DNA from 4 places in the Cohaesibacter sp. ES.047 genome. Region 3 is predicted to be linked to each of the others. Evidence: riboswitches for the same ligand, from Rfam matches in the RefSeq annotation. Region 3 holds a riboswitch; each other region holds the start of a gene.
The links. A riboswitch is a leader RNA that binds a small molecule or an ion and turns the genes downstream of it on or off. The one in region 3 is predicted to bind cobalamin.
Positions count from the first base shown of each region.

Region 1: linked by a shared signal. The riboswitch ahead of CPH65_RS17140 (ABC transporter substrate-binding protein) and the one ahead of CPH65_RS19120 (DUF1636 domain-containing protein) in region 3 are both predicted to bind cobalamin.
Region 2: linked by a shared signal. The riboswitch ahead of CPH65_RS17180 (DUF1636 family protein) and the one ahead of CPH65_RS19120 (DUF1636 domain-containing protein) in region 3 are both predicted to bind cobalamin.
Region 4: linked by a shared signal. The riboswitch ahead of CPH65_RS06200 (ABC transporter substrate-binding protein) and the one ahead of CPH65_RS19120 (DUF1636 domain-containing protein) in region 3 are both predicted to bind cobalamin.

Region 1 is NZ_LT907844.1:3,734,679-3,738,204, forward strand. It holds gene CPH65_RS17125 (DUF6538 domain-containing protein) at 1-112, opposite strand, end outside; gene CPH65_RS17130 (transposase) at 678-815, shown strand; partial or broken gene CPH65_RS17135 (IS3 family transposase) at 799-1,002, shown strand; cobalamin riboswitch at 1,226-1,443, shown strand; gene CPH65_RS17140 (ABC transporter substrate-binding protein) at 1,672-3,159, shown strand; gene CPH65_RS17145 (ABC transporter permease) at 3,169-3,526, shown strand, end outside.
Region 2 is NZ_LT907844.1:3,745,186-3,748,711, forward strand. It holds gene feoB (ferrous iron transport protein B) at 1-98, shown strand, start outside; cobalamin riboswitch at 553-783, shown strand; gene CPH65_RS17180 (DUF1636 family protein) at 816-1,295, shown strand; gene CPH65_RS17185 ((2Fe-2S) ferredoxin domain-containing protein) at 1,651-2,397, opposite strand; gene CPH65_RS17190 (ABC transporter ATP-binding protein) at 2,394-3,167, opposite strand; gene CPH65_RS17195 (iron ABC transporter permease) at 3,164-3,526, opposite strand, start outside.
Region 3 is NZ_LT907844.1:4,166,552-4,170,077, forward strand. It holds gene CPH65_RS19115 (sarcosine oxidase subunit beta family protein) at 1-510, opposite strand, end outside; cobalamin riboswitch at 711-922, shown strand; gene CPH65_RS19120 (DUF1636 domain-containing protein) at 1,037-1,480, shown strand; gene cobW (cobalamin biosynthesis protein CobW) at 1,489-2,583, shown strand; gene cobN (cobaltochelatase subunit CobN) at 2,605-3,526, shown strand, end outside.
Region 4 is NZ_LT907844.1:1,377,007-1,380,532, reverse strand. It holds gene CPH65_RS06215 (trans-aconitate 2-methyltransferase) at 1-149, shown strand, start outside; gene CPH65_RS06210 (hypothetical protein) at 323-670, shown strand; gene CPH65_RS06205 (copper chaperone PCu(A)C) at 866-1,390, shown strand; gene CPH65_RS23770 (hypothetical protein) at 1,418-1,573, shown strand; cobalamin riboswitch at 1,705-1,914, shown strand; gene CPH65_RS06200 (ABC transporter substrate-binding protein) at 2,121-3,122, shown strand; gene CPH65_RS06195 (iron ABC transporter permease) at 3,179-3,526, shown strand, end outside.

The DNA of each region.
Region 1 (3,526 bases), 430 kb from region 3:
AATGGAAAGTCCCTTTTCCGCGCTTGATCAAACCGCTCATGAATTGTACCCTTTTCACCAGTGTTGCAACGTCGTCCGGCCAACGACGGTTGCTACACTTTTTGCTACACATTCCGTTTGAATGCTCACAATGCAAGTAGGGCTAAACTTCTAGAAACAAAAAGAGAAATCAATATCGGCCAGATCCACCAGAAGGACTTCCTCTCCGCCATTTTCTAAGCGATAAATTGAAATTTCTATAGTAAATTCAATCGCTCGATGCGCGAGCTCCCGCAAGATCCCCAAATTTGCTACACAAATCTATGCAAAGGTCTATGGTCCTTTCCACGGTTTTCTTCAATTTTCCATGTTGATGGAGCAGACTGAGCGCTTCAACCTGCAAGGGATGCATTCAAGCTAAGTAGCTCGGCATTGGTCGATTTACATGAATTGCAGCATGCGATTATGCGCCTGCTTTACAGCAGGTCTGTTCCGGGCGGATAGCTGCCATTTTCTGCAGTTGCGAGATCTCCAGAGCCGCGAACTAAAAGCGTTCATTCGAGGTATCTCGGTTCCAGACCTGACAGCAGCGGCAAGGTCGGGCGGCTTCCGTTTAAAAAGGGCTGCACTCAGATTTCTTGCTGAAATCCTAGAATTGTAGACACCATGTCCCCTAAAAATGAGGCAAGGAGACTACGATGCCCAATTCCCATTTCACTGAAGAATTCAAGATTGAAGCCGTCAAGCAAATCACCGAGCGAGGGTACTCCGTTGCAGAGGTATCTGAGCGGCTTGGTGTCAGTAGCCATTCGCTTTATGCGTGGAAACTGCCATGACAATGCTGTTGCCGAAAGCTTTTTCAACCTGCTCAAGAGAGCACGCATCCGGCGACGAGTCTACAAAACAAGGGCTGATACCAGACAGGACATCTTCGACTACATCGAAATGTTCTACAATCCAAAACGCAAACACGCTACAAACGGAATGCTCTCGCCCGTCGAATATGAGCGACTAAAAATTTGAAGCCCCGAGGTGTCTACAATTCTAGGGGCAATTCATATGGAAAAATCTCAGCCACACCCTCCAGACTATCTTGAGGCTTCCTCACGAGACCGAGCGCAGAATTAAGCCTGTTCGCCGGTTTTGTTATTCTCAAAATTCGTGGCTCGATCTTGAGTACTGAGTTCGATTGTTTGTTTCAGTAAAAATTGTGCCTAAGTGAGCAATTGACACCGCGGGCGCGTGATGTAAAAACGCTGGCGAAGGTTCTCCCAAGGCGAATGCTACGGGAGATGAAAAGGGAATATGGTGAGGGTGACCCAACTCGGGACCGATGCCATAGCTGCCCCCGCAACTGTAAGCGGATAGGACTGAGCAACATGCCACTGGGGCAAAGCCCCCGGGAAGGCGCTTAGATCTGATATGCCGCAAGCCAGGAGACCTGCCTTCGAGGGGTTCTTCAAAGAGCCTTTTATCAACCGGGCGGGGTGCTCCGGCGATTGTGAAGGATGGGCCTCTATCCGCGCTTTCTGCTGCTGCCTTGCTCATTGTCAAAAAAGCTTCGGGGTGAAGTGAGGATGACCAACGGCCTGTGCTTGGCGGGATCAATCCACTCCATTTCTCGATTCTATTGGCCAAAACCATGATGTCTCTCTAACGAGAGCGCGTGGTCACTATGTCAAGGAATGCATTATGCTCTTCAGCAAAACCAGCTTTATTCAGGCCTCACTAATCGCGGTCGGCATTATCGGCGCTGCCACGGCTTGGGCGGCAGAACCGATCGAAGTCGGCCAAACCTATCTCACTAGAGGCGTTGAACCCACCAAGGGGTCCAATGGCTGGGCTCTGGTCAGCCATGGCATTGGCGAGAATCTGTTCTCCGTTGATGAGAAAGGCGCGTTGGTGCCCCAACTCGCAAACGATGCCAAAAGGACAGGTGATCTGACTTGGGAAATCGAGCTCGCACCCGGCAATTTCTTCTCTGACGGCTCTGCTGTTGATGCGAAAACTCTGGCTGCCGGTTTTGAAGAAGTCTTTGCCGACAACAAAGCTGCATTGGCAACAGGAGGCAAACTGAGCTTTGAAGCTTTGGCTGATCTCACCCTTAAAGTGACCACTGAGAAGCCTGTGCCACGCATTCAAGCCCTGTTTGCCGAATGGCCTCTGATTGCCTTCAAGCCTACGGGTGATGGGCAGGCTGTTTTTTCCGGTCCGTATGCGGTCACTAGCTTCAAGGCGGACTCTGACATCGAGTTGGTTCCCAATGCCTATTATGAAGGTGCCGAAAACCGCTCGCCTGTCACTATTCACAAATTCGGCGATGCTCAAGCAATGACTTTGGCGCTGGAATCCGGCGAACTCGATTTGGCATTCGGATTACCCTCCGAGACGGTCTCTCGGCTCAATTCCAATCCTGATCTCACGGTCAAGTCATTCCCTGTCGGCTATCAGTATTTTGCATGGCTAAATACAACTCGCCCGGCCTTGTCCGACAAGCGCGTGCGTCAAGCTCTTGATCTAACATTTGATCGCAAAGAGTTGGTTGCTGCGATCAACGGTGGCTTGCCTGCAATTGGCGCCTATGCTCCTTACTTCCCCTTTGCAGCCAAACAAGCTCGACCTACGGATCTCGAAAAAGCCGCGTCTCTGCTCGAGGAAGCGGGGTGGGTGAAAGGATCTGATGGAGTGCGCACAAAGGATGGCGTAGCCCTGACGCTGTTAGCTTTGACCTACCCACAACGCCCTGATCTCGTCACGATGCTGCCGGTGGTCAAAGCGGAGTTGGCACGTGTTGGTATTGCTCTCGAAACCCGAATTGTCGACAACATTTCGCAAGTCGTTGGCGAAGGGGAATATGACATCGCCTTGTGGGCGCAACATACCGCACCAAGCGGAGATCCGGCGTTCTTTCTTAACTCCATGCTGGCTACTGGTGCGTCTATGAACCACGCCAAATATTCGTCTAAGGCATTTGATGCCATTGTCGCCAAATTTGCGAGTGAGAGCGACGCAAACAACCGCAATGCACTGGCTTTGGAAGCACAAACACAACTGTTCGAGGATGTTCCGATCAGTTTCCTTGTCTCTCCGGTCTGGTATGCCGGGATGTCCAAACGTTTGGAGAACTACCAGCCATGGGGTTCTGACTATCACGTGCTGCGCGCCGATATTGGTGAATAGTCTCAAAAAATGAAAGCTCTTTTGCGACAGACGGCTGGTATTCTCTCAAGCTTGTTGGTGATTTCCATAATCACTTTTGCGGTCATCATCAACATGCCTTCCGATCCGGTCGACATTGCAATTAGAGCCTGGAATCTGGCCGCGACGGATGAAACTGTCGCGGCCCTTCGTCAGGAATGGGGATTGGATCAGCCCTTTCTAATTCGATATTTCAATTGGCTCCTGGGCTTTGTAACAGGAAATTGGGGGCGCTCTTTCCAATCCGGCCAACTGGTCTTTGCTGAGTTTCTTGAGCGGCTAGCAATCTCTTTCTTGTTAGGGTTTTGCGGTTTGGCCCTTGCCGGCATTATGGCCATTCCTCTTGGTT
Region 2 (3,526 bases), 420 kb from region 3:
TCTCGGCCCTTGCCTTGTTGATTGTCGTTGGACTGGCTAGTGGACGGCACGAGAGGCCAGTCTCATTTGGCACGCTCATCAGTTCGCGGGAGGACTAACTATGGATCCCACTCAAAATCAGTCTACCACATCTGTGTTTGACGCCGCAGGTTCGGGCTTTCTGGATCTTGCCTTGCTCGGGTTGGTCGTAGCCGCAGCGCTTGGCTATCTCTATATCAAGCTCTGGCGCGGCAGGGGAGCCTGCTCTTCATGCCCGACAGGAGGGCCGGGCTGCTCGGGTTGTAGCACAAGCAATTTCGAATTTGACAGTGAAACCCCTCTGGACCCACCTTTCGGAGGTCAAGATGCTCCAAAGCGAAACGGCGATTGAAGTCAAAGGCCTCTGCCACAGATATGGCGAGCGTACGATCTATAGCGATCTCAACTTCACCGCCCCCAAAGGGCGGTAGGAGCACTTTGGGGCAAGAATGGCTTGATTTTCGGAAACACTTCGTTCCTTTTCCTCTTTTCCACATCAAGTGAGATTTCCTGCTTGCTATAGCACATCGGTGAGACCAACATAGCAGCGATGGTTTCCGATCGGCTGAAATGCCATTGGGATGAAAAGGGAACACGGTGAGGAATAGCCAAAAGGCGCCAACTCCGTGACTGCCCCCGCAACTGTAAGCGGCGAGTGAGAATCGATACGCCACTGGGATTTGGAGAAATCCGAAGTCATCCTGGGAAGGTCGATTGAGCAATGACCCGCAAGTCAGGAGACCTGCCATCTTTCTATCAACGTAACCCGGACGGGGTGTTCCGGAAGGTGACTGAATATGCTCGATTTGGCCATTGCCAACTATCTAAACAGTCGTCCTTTTCCCCGCAACTCAGCGGAGGAGAGCTTGGACGTCACTGCTTCACATCAGATCTCGTTATGCACCACATGTCAGCGCACGCAAGGCGCTTGCACGGCAGGCTATGGGCTTGTTGAGGCACTGAGCACGGCTATTCACAGAGCTCGACCGATGATTGAGGACGCGTTCGAGATCTCTGGATATTCGGACCTGCCCCAATGTCCAGAAAAGTGTCTCGTCGGATGGCTCGCCACCCGCAATCATATCTATCTGTTTGGCGATGTCACCGAGAATCAGGACCTCGGTGTTCTTGTCGAGCTGGCGCAGTCAATAGTTGCGCCCGGTAGCGGCTGGAGCAAGTCGAGCTCCGCGCGGAAGTCGAACATCGACAAGCCTGTTCTGGTGCCCGCCGCCATATACGTCATCGAACTCAATGAAGAAAAGAGCAAAGCGGCATGAGAGCTGCGCAATTCAAAATGCTGGCGACCGCTTCTGCTATCTCTGCCCTGAAGAAAGCCGACGTCCTCACACGGGACGCTCAAGGAACCACTCCAACGCCGTTCAAGGCGCACAGGAGTTACCGAGGATGACCGGAACAGCCAATTTTTCGGCCTTAGTCAGAAGGTCGACCATCCTTTCCTATCTCAAAGCTCATCTTGAGACTGGTCTGGTGCTTTTGGCTGTTTCGGTCTCACTTGCGATCAGAGTCGGAGCCGTACCCATTCCGCAAACGGGGTAGGGGTCCTTTCTCAACAAAGGATCTTCCGACCTGATCGCTTCTTTTCTCACGTTGAAGCCAGCTAAAAGGCTCCGTTCATTTCAGTGTCTGCTTTTTGCCATTCGTTGGATAGCTGAGATCATCTATCGGCGCTCCATTCTGGATGTGGTTGTCGAGAATTTCGTCGATATCCTTCTCGTCCACTCCGCCATAGACAGTGCCCTCTGGCCAGACCTGAACGACAGGAGCAAGACTGCACGGGCCGAGGCAGCTGGTTTTGCAACTCATCATGCCAGCGCCGCTGTCCCTCAGCTTCAAACGGTCCTGTTCGGATCGCAGATGACTGTAGAGGACGCTCGCTCCAGCGTCATTGCAGGCTCCCCCCATACAGACCAGCAGACGATATTTCTGATCGGGCACAACGGTTCCCTTTGGCACCTTAACACGCTCCTGAACAATGTCGCTTTCATCCGCCGCAAAGGTCAGCGCCTCGATCATGTCGCAGAGCCGGTCAGTTTCCCCGATGGGAGGATGCGCGATCCTGATGCGCGGGAAAAATGCATCGCCGCGCTGTTCGATCCAGCGATGAACCGATTTTCTGATCCAAGCAGGAAAGGCTGGCTCCATCGGAAAGATCAGCGAGACGATGATAACTTCGGGCACCTTGAGATCGGCAAGTTCGCCGAGGCGGGCGCGCAGCGACGGTGTTCCAAGTTCCTGCAAGGCATATGTTGTCGTGTAGTGAGGATTTCTTGCAGAGATCGCCTCACACAATCCTTGCAATTCCTCTCTGGGTTTGGCAGCCATGGCCGCCTTGGCCAGCAATAGAATGTAAGGTTTCATCGCACATCTCCGCTTTCGATTGGCAACACATAAGGGTAGGACTGAACTTCGCCTACGAGGGCCTCGACCTGATAGGCATGATAGATATGATCGGCTGTGAGAACGTGCTGCCAGTCTCCGCGCGCACGAATGCGCCCCTCAGCCAGAAGAACCAACCGTGAGCAATAGCGGGCGGCAAGGGAAAGATCATGAACCGCGATGATGATGGTCATGTCCGTCTCGGTCGCAAGCGTCCGGATCAAGGCCATCGTTTCCATCTGATATTTGAGATCGAGTGCCGAGGTGGGCTCATCGAGCAGCAGAAGCTGAGGCTCCTGCACTAGGGCCCGTGCGATGGCAACTCGCTGGCGTTCACCTCCGGATAGGTTTGAAACCTCAGAGAATGCATGATGGGCCATGTTGACCCGCTCAAGGGCAGCAATCACCATGTCGCGATCACGCGCTCCCAAAGCACCGTTCAGGTGCGGTGTCCGTCCGAGCTGAACCAGATCGACCACCGATAGCGCCACATCATCCGGGATATGCTGAGGCACATAGGCCACATGGCGGGCATACGCGCGGCGTGGATAGGTGTCGATTGCCTTCCCGTCCACTTCGATGCTGCCGCTGTCCGACGTAGCAAGCCGCGCAAGACACCTGAGAAGCGTGCTCTTGCCAGCACCATTGGCCCCGAGCAGACCGACGCATTCTCCCTTCTCCACGGCGAGGGAAATGTCGTCAAGGATGGTGCGTTTGCCATAGCAAAGAGATAGGTTTTCAATACGGATCATTGCATGGCCCTCCGGCGTTGTCTCAAGATCAGATGCACGAAGAGCGGAACGCCCACATAGGCAACGACTATGCCGACAGGAATGACTGCAGGTGAGAAAAGGGATCGGCCGATCGTATCGGCGACCAGCAACAGGACGGCGCCCACGATCATTGAGAACGGCACCAGCCAGCGGTGATCATTGCCGATCAACATGCGCGCGATATGGGGCGAGACCAGCCCGATGAAGCCGATCACCCCGGTGAAGGCGATGATACAGGCTGTGACGAGCACCGATAGGAGCGCCGTCACCAGCCGGATCGACTTGAGATCATAGCCAAGGGAAGCAGCCGTTTCTTCTCCCGCAGCCATGGCGTTGAG
Region 3 (3,526 bases):
GAGCACGGGATAGCGGGCGTCCTTGTCGATGCTGATGGTCGGGCAGAAGCTCTTCACGCCCTCAGCATCCAGCCACTCGGCATCAATGCCGTTAAGCTTGTTGGCATTGACCCGCCGTTTGGTGTCGCGCACATCTTGCAAAGTGTGGGCAAGATTGAGCACGCCGCGCTGGCTGAGCATGATGTTGTAGTTGAGATCTTTTGACAGGCCCTCATACAGCGAGAGGGATTTCTCATAAAGATGGGCTGCTTCATCCCACAGATAGTTGGAACGAATGATGGTGGTGTTGCGCCCCGTGTTGCCGCCGCCGAGCCAGCCTTTTTCGAGCACAGCAACATTTGTGATCCCGTGCTCCTTGGCCAGATAATAGGCTGTTGCAAGGCCATGTCCCCCGCCGCCGATGATGACCACGTCATACTGTTTCTTGGGTGGCGGGCTGCGCCATTGACGGGGCCAGTCCTGATGATAATTCAGAGCATTTCTGGCAAGAGAGACAAGGGAAAATTTCATGAATGAATCTCTGTAATAATTGCGGTTGCGCTGTTCAGTGGAAACCACCGTGCCATGATTATGATTATATAAGCACCATCTCACAGTGTCCTGAGGTCAAAATCAAGATCAATCCAGTTTGAAAGCAAGATTGTGCATCAACAGTTCGACGGATTTGCAATCAGAAAACGCGCCGCATTGACAACGGGATGACAATCGCGCACAAGAATGCTCAGGATGGTTCTCTGCGAGATGGATCTCGCTAGAGATGAAAAGGGAACATGGTGCGGACGACCCAAATCGGGGCCAATGCCATGGCTGCCCCCGCAACTGTAAGCGGATTGCCTTTTTTAGCCACTGGACCGCCCGGTCCGGGAAGGGAAAAGGTGTCAGACCGTGAGCCAGGAGACCTGCCACCCGAACCCATTCACGACCGGTCGGGGTGTATCGGAGGTGTGGCAGCGCGTTTGCTTCCTCATTTGATTCCCTTTCGGCTGGCCTGTTTGATTCCCGCAGTTTGACTGCCGGGTTCAAGAAAGGAACATCCATGTCCTCCAAGGCCGGAGTGCTGCAGGTCTGCGTAAGCTGCAAACGCCCCCGTGCGATTGATCCGGACACAGCCAACGACGAAGCCAAGAGCGCGGATGCGACCAGCGAGAGCTGTGAAGGTCAACAGCTGTTCGAGGCGCTACAGAATGCCTTTGGCCGCACCCCGGACCTCGATGAAGCGTTTAGCGTCGAGCCGGTCGAATGCATGAATGGATGTCAGTCTTCCTGCACGGTTGCCCTGCGCGCGCAAGGGAAATTTGGCTTTGTCATTGGCCAACTGGACCCAAGCGAAGAGCGCATTGCGGACATCGTCTCCTTTACCCAAAGTTTTCATGAGGCTGAAAATGGGCTCCCACCATGGCGTGCCCGGCCTCCACATGTGCGCAAGAACACCCTCGTGCGCCTGCACCCTTCTCCCAATTTCTCCGAAAGATCCGATTGAGGCTCGACATGAATTTTACTCCTCCCATTGTTGGCAAGAAAATCCCCGCAACCGTCGTGACCGGTTTTCTCGGTTCCGGCAAGACAACACTCATTCGCAACCTGATTTCGCAGGCTGGTGACAAGCGCATCGCTCTGATCGTCAACGAGTTCGGGGATATGGGATTCGATGGTGACATGCTCAAGGATTGCGGCAATCCGAATTGCACCGATGACGACGTGGTCGAACTGAAGAATGGCTGCATTTGCTGCACGGTGGCCGAGGACTTCCTGCCGACGATGGAAAAGCTCATCGCGCGGGACCCAAAACCGGACCATATCGTGATTGAAACATCCGGCCTCGCCCTGCCCCAACCACTGGTTCAGGCATTCCAGTGGCCGAGCGTCCGGGCATCTGTCACCGTCGATGGGGTCGTAACGATTGCCGATGCCGCCGCCTTGAGCGAAGGGCATTACAGCCAAAATGAAGAGGCCATCGCCCGCCAGCGCGCCTCGGACGAGAGTCTTGATCACGACAGTCCGATCGACGAATTGTTCAATGATCAGCTCAAGTGCGCAGATCTCATCGTCTTGTCAAAGGCCGATCTGGTCTCAGCCGAAGCCATGGCAGCCGTCGAGAAACTGGTCTCCGATCATGCCCGCGATGGTGTGAAAATGATCCCGTCAACGAATGGCAATCTCTCCACCGCGGTGCTTTTGGGCCTTGATTCAGAGGCCGAAGAAGACATGGCGGGACGTGAAGCCGCGCACTATCATCACCACCACGACCATGATGATGATCACGACGATGACGATCATGATCACGACCACGATCATCACCATCATCATCATCACGATGATTTCCACTCCGTTGTGGTACCACCCCGCGTTTTCCAGTCGATGGCCGAAATCGAAGCGGCGGTCGGTGAAACGCTGACCCAGCCGGGGATCCTGAGGGTCAAGGGATATGCCGCCATCGAGGGCAAGAAGGCACGGGTCGTCGTGCAGGCGGTCGGTCGCCGTGTTGACTGCTGGTTCGACAGCGTTGCGTCGGATGCCACGGGACTGGTGGTTATCGGGCTCAAGGATTTCGATCAGTCCGCCGTTGCCGCCAAGCTGTCCTGACGGACAAAGAGGTAGCCCAATATGCATATACTCGCTCCGCAGGCAGGCCGTATTGATGACGGAGAGGACGCTGTCGATCTGGGCCAATCGCCCGGCGACATCCTGATCCTGTCGGCCGCCGATAGCGAACTGTCCGCCTTGAGTGCGTCTGAGGCCTTGCGCCAGAGACGTGATCTGAGCCTGCGCCTCGTCAATCTGATGGCGCTCAATCACCCCTATTCAGTTGATCTCTATGTCGAGCAGACGGCGCGGCATGCCAAGGTGATCATCGTGCGGGTGCTGGGCGGCATCGAGTATTGGCGCTACGGGCTGGAGCAATTGCAACGCCTGTCGCGCGGGTTTGGCGTCAAGCTTTTCGTCATGCCCGGCGATGACAAGTGGGATGAGAGTCTGGCGTCCCTGTCCAGTGAGCCTGTCGCCGAGGTGCGTCGGGCTTGGCGATACTTCGTTGAGGGAGGGCAAGAAAACCTTGTCCATCTCATGGACTTCGCCTCGATCTGCTTCGATGGTGCGGCGGACACGGTTCCCTTCCCGTCTCCTCTGCCGCGCGTTGGTATCTATTCTGCGGGCAAGAGTTACAGTGGTGACGAGGGCATAAATTGCTATCTCGAGGAAACCACGGCGCTGGCAAATCGACCGGTCGTCCCGATCCTCTTCTATCGGTCCTATGTGCAAAGCGCCATGACGGCTCCGATTGATGATCTATGTGATGGTTTGAGGGATCTCGGGCTTCATCCATTGGCGCTGTTCGTTCCGAGCCTTAAGGATTCTGAGGCGCAAGAATTTTTGCAGCAAGTCTTTCTGTCTCTTAAGCCAGACGTCTTTCTCAATTGCACGGCCTTTGCACTGTCCAAGGCTGGTGGCGCGCCCGAACCGACATTTCTGGATGGCTACGACTGCCCTGTTCTACAGGTCATGCTGTCCGGCTCTTCGCAACAGGCAT
Region 4 (3,526 bases), 2.3 Mb from region 3:
AGCGCAAAGTGATCTGGGAGAACAAGAACGACGCAAAACCCAAGGTGACGCTCGGCTATCACCTTGAAACCTTGCGCAGCGCAGGCTTTTCGCAAACAGGAACCGTCTGGCAATATCTGGACGACTATGTGCTTGCGGCCTTCCGGTAGTTTTTAAGTCCAGACACCGAGCCGCCACACTGCAAGGGTTTCCTTGCTTTGTGGCGGTTCGCTTACAATGCTTCACATGGTTTGCGGTTGGCGGCTGCTGTCTTTCTGGCAAAGATAAGCATTTGCACGTAAATTTGATTGCACCTTGTTTTGGTCACAGCTAAAACAGGAGAATGACGAGACTTGCACCACGCCTCATTCTTTTAGCCAGCCTGTTGATGGGATTCCTGATCCCACAGGTTTCGGCAGGTCTGGTCGGACTGGGACTTGTTCAGGCTCAGACCATCGTCATCTGCACCGGCAACAGCATTGAAACCATCACCATCGATGCAAATGGCAATCCGGTCAAAGCGAGTGAAAAATCACAGCATTGCACCATCTGTTGTGCATTGGTCGTCGCCTTTGCCCATCATGAGACACCAAGGCATCAAGGCGAAAGTGTTGTCGCTGGCCTGCTTGAGTTCGGCCATGCCTCCAGTCATGTCGCCACGCGCCTTGCCCGTGCTCCTCCCCTCGCATAACGCCTCCTATCCTTGAAATGAACCGCCAGACCATCGCACTTTTTGTGTGACGTTTGGCAAGAGACAGTTGCGCCTCAGCCAGAGACCGACCCGCATGCCTTATATGCAGATGGGCGACCGTGGCACTGAGCGCATATGCGAGACTTCCGCGCCCCAAACCAACTTGAAAGCGCGCCGGAAGCCTGGAGAGAGACCATGAAAACGACCTTGAAATCCGCTGCACTCACCGCATTCCTCGCCATTGCGGCAACCTCTGCATCCGCCCACGGTTACAAGCTGGGAGACATTTCCGTCCATCATCCCTATGCCATCGAAACCCCCAAGGTGGTTAAATCCGGTGGCGGCTACATGACCATCACCAACAATGGCGAGAAAGACGACGCCCTCGTTGCAGTCAAGGCGGACTTCCCGCAGGTCATGTTGCACAAGACCGAGATCAAGGATGGCGTCGCCACCATGCCGCATATGCCCAAAATCGTGGTGAAGGCCGGCGAAACCGTCACCTTCAAGCCCGGCAGCCTGCATGTCATGTTCATGGGCCTTAATGGAGACCCGTTTGAAGTGGGCGAAAAAATCCCTGCGACGCTGGTGTTTGAAAAAGCCGGTGAATTGGATGTCGTATTCAATGTTGAAGCCCGCAACGGCAAAGCCGAAGAGATGTCCATGGACCATTCTGGACATGACAAGTCCGATCCCCACGCTGAGCACAAGCACAAATAGGATCGGTCATGACAAACATTGATACGAATGCCGCGTGAGCTTCCCTTCTGGAAAGGAGCGGCACTCTTCGGGCTCGCCATTTCCCTGTTCTTCCCGCTTGCAGGGTTGGCACTGATCGGCGCGTTGTTGATCGACCTTGTCGTGGTGTCAAATCTGCCCCGGCTGAAGGCAGTGGTGAGTTAACCCGACATAACAGGACCGCTCGCGACAGGCGTTGCGGGCGGTCTCATAGAACCAAGAGTTTCAGCCAGAGCATGAAAATGGATGGGCTGGGTTATGCGTCTGAGTTGCTTGTTTGTTTTGGGTGCCTTTGCTAGGGTGCGCGGGCATGTGGTTCCGCAAGTAGAAGCGGATCAAAAGGGAACCCGGTGCGGACTACCCAACAGGGGCCAAAACCGGGGCTGCCCTCGCAACTGTAAACGGTGAGCAATCCTTCATTGCCACTGAGATCTTTGGATCTTGGGAAGGGAAGGAAAGCGCATGAACCGTAAGCCAGGAGACCTGCCACAGCGTCAAACCACGCAACCCGGACGAGGGAATCCGGCAGGAGAATATTTGGTGTACACCAAGCCGAACGCCAGCGCTCTTTAGGATACTTTCATTCTGGATAGACCCAGTGCCTATGTCACTGTGCTCCACCCAGCTTCGCCATCTTGATCAGTTAGCCAGCGTTCCACTGTTTCTTTGCCAGATTCAAGGTCTCGACTTCTTTTGACTTTGGATATCAAAAATGAATCTCAAATTTCAAACCCCATACGCTGCTGTCTTTGCCGTCGCTGTTCTGACATCAGCCCCTTTTTGCTCGGTGTCATGGGCTGAGGACACGCAATACCCGGTCACGATCGAGAATTGTGGCTATGAAACCACCTTCGAGGCAGCTCCAACCCACGCGGTTACCTTGAGCAACAACGCGACGGAAATGATGCTGGCACTCGGCCTTGAAGATCACATGGCCGGCACATCCTACATGGCCAATCTGACGATCAGCCCGAACTATGCCGAAGCCTACAAAAAAGTACCGATCCTTTCGCCTCTCGTGGCGACCACAGAACAGCTGATCGATGCTGAGGCTGATTTCGTTTATGCCGGTTACCCCGACGGCTTCAGCAAGAAGCGCCATTCGCGCGAGCAGCTTCAGGATCTGGGCATGAAGACCCACATGAACACCGAAGGCTGTAATCTGGGCAAATATGGCTTCGAGCAGCTCTATGCTGAGATCCGCACCATTGCCAAGATCTTCAACGTCAAGGATCGTGGCGAAGCACTGATCGAGAATCTGTCTGCCCGCGTCGCCGATATCGAAGAGAAGCTCAAGGACGTCGAGCCCGTTTCGGTCTTCATTTTCAATGGTGGCGAATCCGCTCCCCGCGCTGTGTTGGGCAACACCATGCACTCCACCGTCGTTGAGCTTGCCAAGGGAAAGAACATCTTTGGCGAGATGCCCAAACGCTATGGCACCGTCGCCTGGGAGCAGATCGCGGAGCGCGACCCGACCTTCATTGACGTTTTCTATTCCGGAACGGCAAGCGGCAAGGTCGTCGACAATCCGACCAAGGATTTGGGCGACGTGCGCATCAGCATTCTAAAATCCAATCCCACGATTGCCGAGACGACCGCCGTCAAGCAAGACAATTTCGTCACAATTGACTCCGTCATGGGACAGCCCGGTCCCAGCTCCGTTCGCGCATTGGAGCGTCTTGCCAAGGCGTTCCACCCTGAAGCCTTCAAATAAGGGCTGAATTAGCGGTGGCCTGATATCGGGCCATCGCCAATCCCTTGAAGAAAATCATGTCGATTTTTCCAACAAAAAGCGCCGCCGAAACCGACCGGCAAGCCCAATTGATTGCCGCATTGCAAACGCCAGCATCAGCGGCTCAGATCGGGGCAAAAGACCTGTCTGCGTCTGCTCAATCTGAGCGTCGGTCGATTGCCCGGCGGCAGTATATTGTTGTCCTTTTGGGGCTTTGCTTGTTGTTGGTGCTCATGGCCCTTGCGGGGCTCATGCTCGGCTCGGTTCATATCCCGGCAACGACAGCGATCAAGATACTGGCCAATGCACTCTTGGGCGATAGCGTGATCACCCCTGACTGGCGCCACGCCCACGAAGTCATCGTCATCCAGTCCCGCATCCCGCGC